Regions from separate parts of the Solibacillus sp. FSL R5-0449 genome, predicted to be linked through region 1. Evidence: riboswitches for the same ligand, from Rfam matches in the RefSeq annotation. Region 1 holds a riboswitch; each other region holds the start of a gene.
The links. Region 1 has a riboswitch for thiamine pyrophosphate ahead of tenA (thiaminase II). Riboswitches for the same ligand answer to the same signal wherever they lie in the genome.
Positions count from the first base shown of each region.

Region 2: it holds a riboswitch for thiamine pyrophosphate, as region 1 does, so the genes downstream of both, MKY27_RS09225 (3-oxoacyl-ACP reductase) here and tenA (thiaminase II) in region 1, are expected to answer to the same signal.
Region 3: it holds a riboswitch for thiamine pyrophosphate, as region 1 does, so the genes downstream of both, thiT (energy-coupled thiamine transporter ThiT) here and tenA (thiaminase II) in region 1, are expected to answer to the same signal.

Region 1 covers NZ_CP150239.1:2,327,076-2,332,686, reverse strand. Annotated here, with positions in the region: gene MKY27_RS11640 (YpzG family protein) at 33-185, shown strand; gene MKY27_RS11635 (hypothetical protein) at 250-411, opposite strand; gene MKY27_RS11630 (hypothetical protein) at 547-753, shown strand; gene MKY27_RS11625 (cell wall hydrolase) at 827-1,267, opposite strand; gene MKY27_RS11620 (glycoside hydrolase family 18 protein) at 1,437-2,726, shown strand; gene MKY27_RS11615 (nitronate monooxygenase family protein) at 2,860-3,840, shown strand; TPP riboswitch at 4,020-4,118, shown strand; TPP riboswitch at 4,185-4,283, shown strand; gene tenA (thiaminase II) at 4,360-5,052, shown strand; gene thiM (hydroxyethylthiazole kinase) at 5,030-5,611, shown strand, end outside.
Region 2 covers NZ_CP150239.1:1,884,035-1,889,645, reverse strand. Annotated here, with positions in the region: gene MKY27_RS09245 (hypothetical protein) at 1-134, opposite strand, end outside; gene MKY27_RS09240 (AAA family ATPase) at 488-2,593, shown strand; gene MKY27_RS09235 (restriction endonuclease) at 2,580-3,647, shown strand; gene MKY27_RS09230 (hypothetical protein) at 3,644-4,096, shown strand; TPP riboswitch at 4,371-4,467, shown strand; TPP riboswitch at 4,525-4,623, shown strand; gene MKY27_RS09225 (3-oxoacyl-ACP reductase) at 4,781-5,542, shown strand.
Region 3 covers NZ_CP150239.1:3,044,690-3,050,300, forward strand. Annotated here, with positions in the region: gene MKY27_RS15310 (GNAT family protein) at 1-27, opposite strand, end outside; gene MKY27_RS15315 (polyphosphate kinase) at 102-944, opposite strand; gene map (type I methionyl aminopeptidase) at 1,113-1,865, opposite strand; gene thiT (energy-coupled thiamine transporter ThiT) at 2,055-2,621, opposite strand; TPP riboswitch at 2,723-2,831, opposite strand; gene MKY27_RS15330 (DUF4870 domain-containing protein) at 2,947-3,279, shown strand; gene MKY27_RS15335 (SMC family ATPase) at 3,526-5,611, opposite strand, start outside.

The DNA.
Region 1 (5,611 bases):
GATTCACTTTTAAACATAGGGAGGCGGAACGAATGGATAAGAAGGGTTTCACAGATCCAAAATCTAAGAAGATCCACCATAACTGGACGAGCGATAAGCATCAAAAATCTCAAATCAAAGGGGAAACAGAGGTAACTTTGAACAACCAGATTTTGAGAATTAATGCGAAAGCGAGACAGTTCTAACCTTTGTCTTGAAGTAAATCAGGCCTTCATTACAGTACATACTGTGATGAAGGCCATTTTTATCTCAATACGATTTTCGTTTCCCTTTTTGAGCTTGCTGATGAAGCTCCGTTAGCTCATTTGCAATTTCTTCCTTTACTTTATTAGGTGCAATTTTCATGTTTTTCGGTGTTTGCGGTAATGATTGTTTATTCGTTCCTTTACTCTTACTATCATCTCTGCCCATTAATATGCTCCTTTCAATTTTGATTCCTTCTTAATATGGCTTTCCAGCAATTTTTCATTACAAAAATCGTGCCAGCCTTAAAAAGCATAAAACATCCTAACCTGAGCACATTAAGGCAGTAGGAGGTGATGAAATATGAGCAAAAACAGCAAAGAGACAATGAATACGCGCACACACAATCCTTTTTCAACTTATAAAGAATTACACCGGAATACAACAAGTCACAATCGGAATCCGGAAGATAATACAGCGGAATTTTCGGAAGAATTCGATTCAAAATTAAAAAATAAAAACAATAAAACAAACCATGATAAAAACCAGCAATCAAATAAAAATAAATAGTTGTTAAAGCAAGAAAAGCCTTGTCACATAATTTGTGCAAGGCTCTTCTTATATATTTGGGCAATGATGACAATTAGCCCTGATAAACACTGTCACATGTACCACCTATCGGTTCATAGAAGCAATGCTGTTTAAATTGCCCTGTAAATGGTTGACCATACCATGTTGGCGGACAAGGACCATATGGGTTGAAATACCAAAGTGCATATTTTGCTGGATGTTCTCTCCAATAGTCTAGCACTTGTTTTGCCAATTTCCGTTCTGTCTCTCTGGCCCTTTGATAAAACATATTCCCTTTTTGTACCGCCTCAAAAGAATAGTTATTGCCCTGTACTTGGAAAATAACCTGTTCAATCGTTCTCACATCATTAAAGTCCAGGCATGTGGCAATAGCACGGTTCACAATTACATTTCCCACGTACAGCATCCCTTGTTTTCCTTCGCCTTCCGCCTCGGCCCGCATCATTCGAGCGATTAAATCAACATCGGCATCCCGGTATTTAACTCTTGGCATTTTTTCACCTCACAACTATAGTATGAAACAGTTAACCCAGGTGCTCATATGAATAATTGAAATCATTTAAAATTATTTCTTGTGATAACTTATGTATTTCTAACCTATCTTTCCGCATTAACACGGGATATAGTTCATAAATTAGTACATAGAAAAAGGAGGACGGACAATTCAAATTCATGTTGTACAACCGGGAGAATCATTGTGGGCAATCGCACAGTTTTATGGAACAACAGTGCAAAGTATAGTGGAAGCAAACCAAATTACGGAGCCCGCGCGGTTAGTGATCGGGCAAGCATTGGTCGTTCCACTGAAAGGGCAATACTATATTGTACAGCCAGGGGATAGTTTATGGTCTATTGGTCAACGGTTTCAAGTGAATTATACAACGCTCGCGCAAGCAAATGGGTTGAGTCCGGATGCGTTGCTAATGATTGGCACCTCATTGTATATACCGGAACCATCCAAAAGGTCTGCAGAAATTTTGGCATATGTAGAACCAAGAGGCAATGAAATAAATGAAATGCTGCTGGATCAAGTTCGTGAGGCAAACCCTTACTTAACGTACTTAGCTGTATTCAGTTATGAGGTGAGTCGGGATGGTTCAATAAAAGCACCGACCATTAATCCTTTACCCGAGATCGCTGAACAAGAGAAAACAAGTATAGCAATGGCGATTACCAATCTCGAAGATTATCAGTTTAGCGCTGAGCTTGCCCGGGATATTTTTCAAAGTGTCGCGGTCCAAAATTTATTGCTGGACAATATCATAGCAGAAGCAAAACGCATCGGGAATATTTCGGATATCCATTTTGATTTTGAACGTATATCACGTGACCAGCGGGAAGCTTATAATAACTTTCTTCGAAGAGCTGTCGAGCGGTTGCATGCGGAAGGATATACGGTTTCTACCGCATTGGCTCCCAAAACGAGAGCGGATCAGCCCGGGGAATGGTTTATGGGGCATGACTATAAGGCACATGGCGAAATAGTGGATTTTGTTATGCTCATGACATATGAATGGGGGTATTCTGCAGGACCTCCAATGGCCGTTTCTCCACTGCCACAAGTCGAACAAGTAGTACAATACGCTTTAACAGAAATTCCTGCGAGTAAAATTTTATTGGGGCAAAATTTGTATGGCTACGATTGGACATTACCTTTTGTCCAAGGAGGAGATTACGCAGAAGCAATAAGTCCTCAACGAGCTATTGAAGTAGCAAAACGTTACAATGCGGCTATCCAATTTGACAATACTGCACAGGCCCCATACTTTAATTACTATGATGAGCAAGGCCGTTCACATATTGTCTGGTTTGAGGATGCACGTTCCATTCAGGCGAAGTTTGATTTAGTAAAGCGCTTGAATTTGCGCGGTGTTGGCTATTGGAAGTTAGGATTGCCATTCCCGCAAAACTGGCAGCTTATCGGGGCTAATTTTAATGTGGTGAAGAAATAGAAAAAGCAGCATAGATGGTCAGATGAAATCAAAAACTATTCATCTGACTTTTTTGATTGTCATCTATTTAAGAAGGAGATTTGGTCAATATTGATGAAGTATTAGTAGTAGTTGAAGAAAAGGGGGATTATTGATGGGGAATGTTCCGGAAATCTTACAAAACTTACGAATCCCAGTAATTGGGGCACCGTTGTTTATTATTAGCAATCCAAAATTGGTCATTGCGCAATGCAAGGCAGGAATTGTCGGGTCGATGCCAGCGCTGAACGCAAGGCCGGCAAGCCAGCTAGATGAATGGTTAGCTGAAATTACAGAGGAGTTGGCAAGCTATAATGCCAAAAATCCGGATCGGCCGGCAGCGCCATTTGCCATTAACCAGATTGTTCATAAAACAAATGACCGCCTGGAACAGGATATGGAGCTTTGTGTGAAATATAAAGTTCCGCTTATTATTACTTCACTTGGGGCACGCGAAGAAGTTTTTGAGGCAGCACATAGTTATGGAGGCATTGTTTTCCATGATGTCATCAACAATTATTTTGCAAAAAAAGCGATTCAAAAAGGTGCGGACGGTATCATTGCAGTAGCAGCAGGTGCAGGAGGCCATGCCGGTCAGCAGAGCCCATTTGCGCTTATACAGGAAATCCGCGAATGGTTTGACGGTCCGTTAGCATTATCAGGATCCATCGCACGAGGCCATTCCGTATTGGCAGCACAGGCGATGGGTGCTGATTTCGGCTATATTGGCTCACCATTTATCGCGACTGAAGAAGCTTTTGCGCGTCAAGAATATAAACAGATGATTGTGGATAGTACAGCAGAGGATATTATATACAGTAATTTATTTACAGGAATCCACGGAAATTATTTGAAAGGCTCTATTATGAATGCGGGGATGGATCCAAATAATCTCAAAGAAAGTGATCCTTCTGCGATGAACTTTAACGATAATAACGCAAAAGCCTGGAAAGATATTTGGGGAAGCGGGCAAGGAATTGGTGCAATTAAAGAGATTACCTCTACCCAGCAATATGTTGATAAACTGGCTGAGGAATATGCGCAGGCTTATCAAGAAATGACTGGTAAACGATCGACAGTAGCCCATTTACAATAGTCAACGTCGATTGCGGTAAAACAAAGATGCTATTTTCTCTAAGGGGAAATAGCGTTTTTTTCTGAGCACTAAAAATAGCTTTACTTTCTGGAATGATTCCCTAAATATAGTAGTAATTTCATAATTTTTCGAATTCCCTTGCCCGGGTTGAATTAATTTGTTACACTCTGGGTAATTAAATGCATTTGCGGGGGGACACAGCAGTGTTGAGAAGGTTAAAACCTGACCCTTAGAACCTGGCCGTTAATACGGACGTAGGGAGCAAAGTACACGCTATACATATGTACTTACTTTGACTCCGCGTATCCTTTACGTGGAGTCTTTCTTTTGCAAATATACACGCATTTGATTTGCGGGGGGACACAGTAGTGTTGAGAAGGTTAAAACCTGACCCTTGGAACCTGGCCGTTAATACGGACGTAGGGAGCAATGAAAAGTGGTACTTACACTTTTTGGGGACGTCTCTCTATATAGAGGCGTCTTTTTTTGTGCTTCCGCCAACAAAAAGGAGGAGTAACAATGGGATTTTGTGAAAAGGTAAGGAAAGAAACGGATTTTTATTGGGAGGCTAGCTTCTATCATCCATTTGTACAAGGGATTGCAGATGGAAGTTTACCGCTGGAGAAGTTTAAGTTTTATATGCTGCAGGATGCATATTATTTAAAACATTATACGAAAGTTCTTGCTCTTGCAGCTGCAAAAGCGACTACGGATGACGATGTTCAATATTTTCTGCAAACAGCAAAATTTATTCATGACGCAGAGTTGGAGTTGCATCGTACAACGTTTAAAGAATTAGGCGTGACAGCGGATGATTTGGAGCAATTCGAAGCGGCTCCAGCAGCCTATAACTATGTAAGCCATATGTATAATGCGGTGCATAACGGAGATGTAGCTGAAGCATTTGCGGCAATTTTACCTTGCCCGTGGCTGTATCAGGAAATTGGGCAAAGGTTAAAAGATGCACGCCCGAATGTCCCCCTTTATGAACAATGGATTGCACTCTATGCGTCCGAGGAGATGCTACAAAATATTGAAATACAAAAGTCAATGCTGGATCGATATGCGAAAGAACAACCAGCAAAGGTAAAAGTCTTGCAGGAACATTTTAAGAAAAGCTGTTATTACGAATGGATGTTTTGGGAGATGCCTTGGACGAAGCAAAACTGGGAACAAGGGGTGTATGTCAATGAGCCTGCAAGCAATTCATAAAAATCAGCCGTTAGTACATTGCATTACAAATTATGTCGTCGCAAATTTTACAGCGAATGGTTTGCTTGCGGTAGGTGCCTCACCGGTAATGGCGGATGCGATCGAAGAAGCGGGAGAAATGGCTGCTCAGTCAAGTGCATTACTTTTAAATTTGGGTACTTTGAATGAACGGACAGTAGCATCGATGAAGGAAGCAGGATTTAGCGCAAATAAGCATCATACTCCGGTTGTTCTGGATCCAGTAGGAGTAGGGGCAACAAAGTTTCGAATTGAGACAGCACGACAATTGCTCTATCTTCTAAAGATTGATGTTATCCGCTGCAATATTGGAGAATTGGCGGCTTTTGCGGGAGCGGATTGGACTTCCAAAGGTGTTGATAGCGGTAATGGACATATCGATGTTGCAGCGACGGCCAAACAGCTGGCGAATCACTATCAATCTATTGTAATCGTTACAGGAGAACAAGATGTGATTACGGATGGGGAAAGAGTTGAATTTGTAACGGGTGGTCATGAAAAAGTGACAAAAATGACTGGGAGCGGCTGCTTATTGAGTGCC
Region 2 (5,611 bases), 440 kb from region 1:
ATGCTATCTTCCCCAAACAAAGAAACTAATAAGACATCAAATGAGAGACCCATTGTTTTTGAAAATGGAAAGAAAAGACCTATAAGAAAACCGAAAACACAGGTTAAAAACAATTTATTATTCCTTTTATTCAAGATAATTGCCTCCTTGTATACAGTTACATTCAATATCGTTAAATAAAAGCAAAAAAAAAATAATTCTGCGGACAAATTGAGGACAAAAGAGTAAACAAGTGGTTTGTGTAACATTTTTTTGTTTCTCTGTAATAACTGTATTAACTGTATTATAAGTTTTATACCTATATTTTTAATGAGCTCGTAATGTGCATGTGTTTTCGGGTGTAAGTTCTGAACTTCGTAGGCAAGATGGGAATTAGCCAAAACAAGTGTGCCCGCGAATTCCTCAGTATATTATTTGGTAACATTTTACATTGTATAGTAAGATGATTTAAGAATACATATATTTATAAAACTTTTGGAGGTAGGCTATGAATGATGTTGTGAATAATCAAAAAGAAAAATATAAAGATTGGGTGACGGAAAACTTAGGGGAAAAAACAGGGGTTTGGTACGCACCATATCTTGAAAAACTTGGACAACTGTTAGAAAAGTTCGGATTAGCTATCGGTTATAAAGGAAATTTCTTTGAGTATCAATCTTACTCAGAATTTAAAGATATTTATCAACAAATGACAGAACAAAATGATGAGGATATTGAGAAATTTGTGATGGGTAGAGGTACGCCTCACTATCCTGAAAAGTTTGGTACAACAAGAATTCAATTTAGACAAAATTATGCGGAAGATGAATATAATCGAGGCGTAAGAAGTAAACCGGATAATTTAGGTGGGATACCTGACTGGGGTGTTTTAATTCGCTCGTATTTAATATTTTTATATTATGCTGAAAATCCTACGTTAATTTATCCTAAAAAAGAGAAGAAAATTGCGAATCAAGAAGATGAAATTGATAAAGGCGTTAATTATTGGTTGATTTCACCGGGTGAAAACTCTAGATTATGGGAGCAGTTTCACAACGATAATGTAATTGCCATTGGTTGGGACTATTTAGGTGATATAAAGAACTATAGTTTAAAAGAAGCTGTTGAACGAAGAATATCAGAGCAAAGAGCAGATGGAGTGCGGCCTGTTCATGATACAAAGGCTGTGTGGGATTTCTATAGCGACATTAAAATAGGCGACATCATATATGTGAAAGAGGGAATAAAAAAAATTCTCGCACGCGGAGTTGTTACGGGAGATTACTACTTCGATTATGAAGCATCAGAGTATAAACATAGAAGAACAGTAAAGTGGCTTCAAGTCGGAAAGTGGGAGCTACATCAGACTTTTGCTCAAAAAACATTAACATGTTTAAATAATTATCCAAATTTTATTCAAGAAATAGACAAAGTAATGAATGAAGATTTTATTGATCCAAAAATTGCTGAAGTAAATGAGTTTCAAACTTGGTTATCCAATCAAATTACAGATACAGGAGCTAGCTTAAACGATAAAACAGTTAAGCAAAAAGTAAATGCATTAAAGGAAATAGAACGCCATTTTGAAGCTGCCATTTTTGGTGAATCAGATATTGAGCAACTGAAACTGTTAAAAGATATCGTTTTATCAGATGATTCCTACAAAAAATATAAAGGCGTTTCAGGCAGTTCAATTGATTACTACATTCGTTTTATTGAATCTAAACCTACTGTACAAGAAAATGAAAATTTTACAATGGATGATTTTCTTTCGGCTGTATTTATTGATAAGAAGGAGCTTGTACGTCTAATTTCTCTACTTGAAAATAAGAAGAATCTTATTTTAAAAGGGGCACCAGGAGTAGGTAAAACATTTATTGCTAAACGGTTAGCGTATGTCATGATGGAAGAGAAGGATGAAACTCGTATCCATATGGTTCAGTTCCACCAAAGCTATAGTTATGAAGACTTCATTGAAGGGTTCCGTCCAAAAGCTGAAGGGGATGGATTTGAACTGAAACAAGGTCCGTTTGTGAAGTTTGCTAGAAAAGCAGCACGAGATCCAGAACGAGATTACTTTTTTGTTATTGATGAAATTAATCGCGGGAATATGAGTAAAATATTCGGGGAATTGATGATGCTAATCGAAGCTGATAAGCGAGGTGAGCAAATCAATCTTCTTTATTCTAACGAGAAGTTTTCTGTACCTTCGAATTTATATATCATTGGAATGATGAATACGGCAGATAGAAGTTTAGCTTTATTAGATTATGCACTTAGAAGAAGATTCTCGTTTTTTGAAATTAAACCGGCGTTCCAAAATGAGACATTTAAGTTGTATGTAAATGAATTAAATAATCCAGACGTTTTAAAACGTATCATTGATGAAATCAAAACTTTAAATAATCAAATTGTTGAAGAACTAGGGACAGGCTTTCAAATTGGACATAGCTATTTTGTAGGGGATGCTTATAAAGTAGATGCTACAAATCGAGTAGAGGAAGTTATTGAATATGAAATTATTCCACAGTTATTCGAGTATTGGTTTGATGATGAGCAGAAGGTAAATCATTGGGCTGAGCGACTAAGAGGTTGTTACGATGGAGAGAAATAATAATATTCCTATTCGTAATATATACTATATGCTTTCCTATGCATATCAAACGTTAAGTCTTTCTGAGTATAAACAAATCGGGACAGAAAAGTTTGAGGACGTCAAAGAGCTATACGCAGAAATTTTAATGATTGGTATACCTGTTTTGATTCGCGGAGGATTAAGTAAAGATTATATAAGCATTGAAGAGACTTCCAATGTTATTAAGGGGAAAATTGATATCAATTCCACGATAAAGAAAAATACATTGGTTAATAAGAAAATCTCAGTGGTTTATGATGAATTCTCAGAAAATATATTGTTGAATCAAATTATTAAAGCGACACTCGTTTACCTATCTCGTTCAAATAAAATAAGTCGAAAAATGCGTAGATTGTTTTACGGTTTGCTGGCGTATTTTACAGAGGTATCAGATGTAGAGTTAGATTTGAAGCTATGGAAAAACGTGAGATATAACCGCCAAGATATTCGCTACCAGTTTATTGTAGATGTATGTAGATATCTATATGAGCAATTATTATTTGATGAAAGTTCTACATCTCAACTAATGAAAGAGGTTCAAGATGAACAAAGACTATCAACTTTATATGAAAAGTTCATCTATGAATTTTTCAAACGTGAAACGAAATATAATGTATCTCACCCCCAAATTCATTGGAATGTTGATGATGAATTCACAGATGCTTTACCGATTATGCAAACTGATCTTGTACTTAAGAAAGATAAAATGACTTTGATAGTGGATACTAAATTTTATTCTGAGAATATGGTAGCAAGGTTTAAAGGTGGGGTTGCAAAACAAAAATCTGGTAATCTTTATCAAATATTTACGTATATAAATAATTGGAAAAATGATCCAGGTGAAACGGTAGCAGGTATGTTACTTTATGCGAAAACTACCGCATTAAATCAACCAAATCATATTTATCACATTAAAGGTAATCCAATTTATGTCGTATCTCTAAATTTACAGCAAGATTTTAAAGGTATAAAGAAAGACCTATTAGCATATGCTCATCAATTTTTTGCATTAATGAAGGGGGTAAATCAATGAAAGAAGTTATATCCTTACCAGCTGCACAAACAATGGATTTGATTAAAAAGTATCTAATACACGCCCATCCTCATCCGAGGAAATATAAGGAAGCACAATATATGACGTTCAGAAAAGTCGGTGGTGTTATGGATACATTATACAGTATTGAAAATGAGCTAGTTTTAAAGCCTGAAGAACAAAATATATATGAGCAGATCAGCTTTTTAAACACTGATATTAAAGAGCGACTTCGAGGTTATATAAATGAACGGAAATATACTTTTGGATTTGGTGAAAAGGAAGATTATAAGTTTTATATTCTAAAAATCGAAAAGAATTTGAACCATTTACCAATTCCAAAAGAAGGTAATATGCAGTCCCATACTTATTATACTTATAACGAAATTACCCACGGGAAAAGAGAGATAACAAGAGAATCACAGTTAAAGAAAATTAAGATAATATAAATTTATGAGAGATATAGTTAGACCACTAGAAGTGCAATACAATATTCACATGTTTAGTTTTGAACTCGTCCGTTATCATTTCTCTATTGCTTTTTTAAATAGGAAAAAGCAACGCAAACAGATGCTGATTAAATTAATGAGAATTTCGTTTATTAGGCGTGATAAAGATTGGGGTAAATGTGTAATATTAAATATCTATACAGTAGGCTATTTCCAGTTTAACTTATGAGTACTTGTTTTATTGAACCCATTTTGATAGAATCAATCTAATTAAATGCATTTGCAGGGGGACACAATGTGTTGAGAAGGTAAAACCTGACCCTTAGAACCTGACCGTTAATACGGACGTAGGGAGCAAAGTACATATCTATTTTTCTGTACTTACTATGGCTCCGCGTAATTTACGTGGAGCTTTTCTTATGCAAATACTTTAATTGCAGGGGGACACATTCGTGTTGAGAAGGTTAAAACCTGACCCTTAGAACCTGACAGTTAATACTGACGTAGGGAGCAATTATAGGTGTAGTATACACTTTTTTGGCGTCTCTATATTAATAGAGACGTTTTTTGCACTTACGTCCATCTAAATCCAGCGAGGAGGAAAACGGATAGAGTTTTATGGGAAGTTTGAAAATGGTCTGGTTATTCAAACAACTGACAAAAAATAATTAGGGGGAAATGATGATGAAATTACATGAACAAACCGTTTTAGTTACAGGCGCAAGTAGAGGTGTTGGAGAAGAACTCGTAAAAGCATTTGTCAAAGAGGGAGCTAATGTCGTACTGAATTATTATAAGAGTGAGGAAAAAGCGCAACATTTAGCACAAAGTTTGGGTTCTCAAGTTATCGCTTTACAAGCAGATATCCGCAATCAACAAGAAGTGAAGCAAATGGTTAAAAAGGCAAAAGAGTATTTTCATACCCCGATTACAACCATTGTTAATAATGCATTGATTGATTTTGAATTTAATCCACTCACACAAAAAAATGTGTTTGGGCTTCAATGGACCGATTACAATAAGCAATTTGAAGGAACGATTAAGGGTGCTTTAAATAGTATTCAAGCATGCATTGAGGATATGAAAGAACTGGAATTTGGTCGTATTATTAATATTGGGACAAACTTATTTCAGAATCCGGTAGTAGCTTATCATGAATATACAACAGCTAAAGCAGCATTGCTCGGATTTACACGTAACATGGCGAAAGAGTTAGGGGAGTATGGCGTTACAGTCAATATGATGTCTGGTGGACTATTAAAACAAACGGATGCAAGTAAAGTGACAACAGCAGAAGTATTTCAATTGATTGAAAACATAACCCCTTTACAAAGAGTGGCAACACCAAAAAATTTAGCGGAAGTGGCATTATTCTTTGCATCTCCTTGGGGAAGTGCCATCACTGGGCAGAATTTAGTCGTTGATGGCGGTCTTGTAATGGATTAAGAGCAAACTTATATCTCTCTTTAAGATGAATCCTACTGATAGGCTTACTGGGATATAGAGAAAACCATA
Region 3 (5,611 bases), 720 kb from region 1:
ACATTGTTGCCCAATTAGTCGAACCATTGGACCCTCCTTCTTGTGAAATAGCTTGAATAAGCTTTTCATTGAACCACCTTCATTTCATTTCAAAAGCTTGCCTACTGTTTTTTCAACTTCTTCTTTTTGGATTTTACAGGCTTTGGCTTTATATCTATAGATTCCGTTTTTTCTTTGTCTGTTGTTTTTTTATTACCCTTTTCGAAAATGTTTGTAAGTTTCATGCCCCGTTTTGTAATTTCTTTTTCGATATGGGCAACTGTTTCTTTTAGTACTTGAACACGCGCGTAGTTTTTATTGTTCCCTGGTATTAAGTGCCAAGGCGCATTTTCCGAATCGGTTTTCTCAAACATTTCATCGGCTGCCTCACAGTATAAATCAAATTTCTCACGGTTCCGCCAATCTTCATCTGTTAATTTCCACGACTTATATGGATCGGCTGCTCTTTCATTAAATCGTTTAAGCTGTTCATCCGAATCGATATGGATCCAAAATTTAATCATTATATAATCTTCATCTGTCAATTGCTTCTCGAAGCTATTGATTTCTTCATAAGCCCGTTTCCATTCCGCTTCTTCCGCAAAGCCTTCGATACGCTCTACAAGGACCCGCCCATACCACGAACGGTCGAAAATTGCGATTTGTCCATGCTGCGGCAACTTCCTCCAGAAACGTTGCATATAATGATACCGCATCTCATGAGGCTGTGGGGCGGAGATCGGCCATACCAATAACCCGCGCGGATCGATACGTTCTGTCAGGCGCTTGATCGCTCCCCCTTTGCCTGCTGCATCCATTCCTTCAAATGCAATAATTAGGCCGATTTTATTGTTGAATAAAAATTGCTGGGCGTTTAGCATTTCGTATTGTAAAGCTTTCAAATGTTTCTTATAGATTTCCTTCTCCAATTTTTGCGATAAATCCACATCTCTTAGCTTTTTCAAATAGCGCTGCCTCCCCTACTCCATTTATTTATGTATATTTTACTTGAAAGTATATGGAATTGGTAATTGTTGCAGTCATTTATTTGAATCATTTGATTATTTTATGTTTATACCTAGTTTTTATAGAACAAAAAACGCGGGTGCACTGAGTGCTCCCACGTTTATAACTTAGTCTTCCAAAGTTGTTAAAATGATTGGTTTATCTTTTGTTACAATAATCGAGTGTTCAATTTGGGCAACTAATGATTTGTCCGGTGTAATGAATGTCCAGCCGTCACCTGATTCTACGATATGCTCAGCCTTCGCCGAAATAAACGGCTCTACTGCCAACACCATACCTTCTTTCATGATTGTTGTATCCCAAGCATCGTAATAATTCAATACATGGTTTGGCTCTTCGTGTAATGATTTCCCTAAACCATGACCTGTTAAGTTCATAATTACTGTTAAACCGTGATCACGTGCTTCACGCTCTACCGCTTTACCGATTTGATTTAATTTCGAACCTGCTTTAACCTTTGTCATCGCACGATCAAATGCCGATTTTGCTACAGTACAAAGTTTTTCTTTATCTTCATAACCTTCACCAACGACAAATGAAATACCTGTATCTGCAAAATAACCGTTTAAAGAGCCCGAAACATCTATGTTTACAATATCGCCTTCTTTAATGACCTTGTTCCCTGGAATACCATGTGCAACTTCGTGATTTACTGAAATGCATGTATATCCCGGAAAATCGTATTCGCCTTTAGGACCGGAAACCGCGCCTGCTTCTGCAAACATACGGCCTGCAATCTCATCTAATTCTTTCGTTGTCACGCCAGGTACTGTCGCAGCTTTCATCGCCTCACGAATTTCAGCACAAACGCGTCCGATTTTTTTAAACGCCTGGATTTCTTCTTGAGTAGTAACAATCATGTGTAACTTCCTTCCTCTTAAACAATGTCTATCCTTAACTATAGCATACTTAAAATCGGTTGTAATTGTTCAAGGATTTTAAAATTTGCCGTTTTATTACTAATTTAGTACGACTTTCTACTATTAAATGGAGAAAAAGCTTGCAGCGGGCGAAGTATCCCTTGCTGCAAGCCTTGTATTTTCTATATATTATGTTGTTTTTACTTTTTGCAGCAAACGAGGGGCAGATGTGAATAAAATAACTGCGATGATTGCCGTAAGTATAGTAGCAGGTACCATATAAGTACTGTTGTAAATAATTGAGTAGGCCCATACATTATCATCGCCTGCATATTCTTTAAAGAACACGACACCTGCGAGCAAGTGCGAAACAAATCTTAAAGCTCCGCCAACAAGTGCTCCAATGACAATATAAAGTGCCATTTTTACTTTATTGAGCGATTGTGTAGCCTCTAATAACGGCTTTCTTACAATTGCCGCTAACCCTACTACTGTAAACGCAAGCCCGTAATCTAATATTGCCTGTAACCAGTGGACAATGTACGCACCGAACATCATTTGCATGACACCGATCAGCAAGCCAGTTGTCAGTCCTGCCGTTAATCCCCAACGAATGGCCATTAACATAATCGGTACCATAACAAAACTGATCGATCCGCCTTGTGCCCACATCTTAAAGGATACTTGATCCAATACAAGTCCGATGGCAGCAAATATTGCAATTTCCACCATCATTAATAATTTCTTTCTGTCCATAACAATTCCCCTTTCTTTTTATCCGATGTAACAAAAGTGAAGAGGGATAGAAAAAGTAAAAAAACGATAATCAGGACAAAAGCCTGACTATCGTTTGAACAGTCGGATTCTATCCACATCCCTACGCAAGTGCTAACTTACAGGTTCAAAGAGTCAGTGCAATCCCGTGCACAATCTCAGCCGACTTTCTCGGCACCCCTTGTGGTACATCTAATTTTTATTGTTTGAACATGCTCATTGTAACGAATATTTTTACAACTTTCAACAGCTATTATTTTGAAACGTACTAGAATTACATATAATAGATACGAAGGAGTGATGAATAGTGGATCAATCGAAAGGTTTAAGTGCATTAAGCTATTTAAGTTTTTATTTTGCACCGTTTATTTTACCGTTAATTATATTTATTGTTACGAAAGATGATGCCGTTAAAGGCCATTCTAAAAAAGCATTCATTTCCCAACTCATACCGATACTGTTAGGGATTCTGTATATTATTTACCTTTTCACTTCCGTTCTTTCCTTAAATGATACGTTGACCTTAAGTTTCCAGGATTTTTTCTTTAGTTCGCATTTTATCGGATTTATTCTTTTAGTCGTTATTACGTTCATCCTGGCGATTTGGAATTTAGTTCTAGCGATTAAAGTTTTACGTTAATGTTTATGAAAGCTCCTATTTTGGGTATATTTTTTATACGAAATGTATTCGTTAAGGAGTGTTTACTAATGAAATTAAATAAGCTTATTAAAACAGCAATTAAATATGGACCAATCGTGTACCCAATCATAAAAAAAATGATGGACAACAAAAAATCAACACCGCAACCTGCAACTACACGACGAACTCCAAAACGCTAACAAAAACACATTTCCCACTTTTGCGTGAGGGAAATGTGTTTTTATTTTATTTAATAATAATCTCTGTTTTACTGTAGCCTTCTTTGAGTTTTTGCACTTGCAAGATGGCAGGCATTGCTGCTTTTAGTTCGGCTACATGGGAAATGACGCCAATTAAGCGGCCTGTTTGCTGAAGATCGATCAATATATCGATTGCTCTTCTTAACGCCTCTTCATCCAAAGTACCGAAGCCTTCATCGATAAACATCGTATCGATATGCACGCTTCCTTGAACACTTTGAATAACATCGGCCATTCCTAATGCCAATGAAAGGGAGGCATTGAATTTTTCACCGCCGGACAGTGTTTTTACATCCCGCGTTTGCCCTGTATGGCTGTCATATACATCAATGCTGAGTCCGCTTTGCGCATTTCCTTCTTTTCTACCTGTAGATTTAAGGAAGTATTGGCCATTTGATAAGACACGCAAACGTTCATTTGCCGCATGTGTCACTTTTTCCAAATAACCAATTTGAACAAAACGCTCAAATGAAATTTTCGCATCATTTTGACCACGAATTAAATTGTAAACATGTTCGACTTGCATTAGTTTCTCTTTATAGCTTTCGATCTGTTGCGCAGATTGGTCGAGTTTATCGCGCGTCTCCTTACATTGTTCAACATAGGACTGGATCAATGTCATTTTTGAGTAATGTGCCTCGATCTGCTCATTCAACTCATGAATCTGTTGCTCACTTGCCGTTAAATCGGCTTGTTCTTTTCCTTCGAGCAAAGGTTCTTCCTCAGCAATTTGAACAGATAATGTGTGGACATTTTGCTTATATGCTTCAACCGCATCCTGAATTTGCTGCTGTATATTTAATGGCAGTAATGCATTTTTATACGTTTCCAAATCGAATCCTTCCTGCTGTAATGCGGATTCAAATTCTTTTTGCGCTAAAAGAGATTCCTGCTGCTTTTCTGTTACAAGATTTTTGGCATGGTGATAGTTCACTTCACAAGATTTCTCATCCAATTGGATTTTTTGCATCGCTTCAAGGGCATTTTGAATCGCAGCTTTTAACTGGTGATGTTTTTGCTGGTGGTTTGCCAATTCTTGCGTTACTTCATCCAATGTAGAAAACTGTGGCAATAATGACTGTTCACTTTGCTCAAGCTTCCCTTTTTCCTGCGCATATTGCTTATCAATATCGATTACGTATTGCTGACCTTTTTCAATACGGCCTTGCAGTACTTCTTTACTTTCCAAAAGCTGGGCCATCATTTTCTTTTCAGTGACAAGCTGTGCCTGCTGCTGTTTCTGCTTTGATAATTTCGCTGTCAGTTCTGCTAAATGCTGTTCATACTCATGTAGTTTTGAAAGCTGGGCATCAAGTAACTGAAGCGCACTTATTTTCTGATCCAATGTTGCCTTTTCAACATCCAGCTTTGAAGTAACCTGGTAAAAGCTTTGCATCGTTCGGTCGGCCTCTTGACGCAGTTGTGCCAGTGCAGCTTCATCAATGACAACCGCTTCACTGTTATGAATAGCTGGATGTTCAGTACTTCCACATACAGGACAGGCTTCCCCCTGGTGTAATGATGCTGCTAGAAAGGCTGCATGATTGCTGCGTATTTGCTGCTCCATATTTTTCAGCTTTTGCTGTGCTTCATCAGCAATTTGGTTCTTACCGGCAAGCTGATTTACTAGAGAATCGACATTCATTTGTATTGCAGCTACTTCTTTAGCCATTTCAATTTTTCGTGTTAATACAGCATGTGTTTCATATGTTTCATGGTATGTCACTGTCGCATCTTCCAGCTCATTTATAATGGCTTGCTGCTGTTGTTGTTTTGCTTTCAAAGACAATGCTTCGTTTTGCAGCTTATCAAATAACTGCTTGGCGTTTTTTTGGTTTTCTGCAAGCTTAGACACATTTTCACGTTGTGTATTAATCGACTGATAAATTGGAACAAGCTGTTCGAGCTGTGAAATCGATTTCGTATAGTTGTCCAGCAATGGTTCTTGCTGCTTTTGCTCCTGATAATGATTTGTCGCCTGCTGAAGTTGTGCCTGTGCACGTTCATAGTCCGTCTTTGCTTTTTGTAAGGTGACTTCCGCTTGTTCAAGCTGTCGTTTTACCTTCTCATAT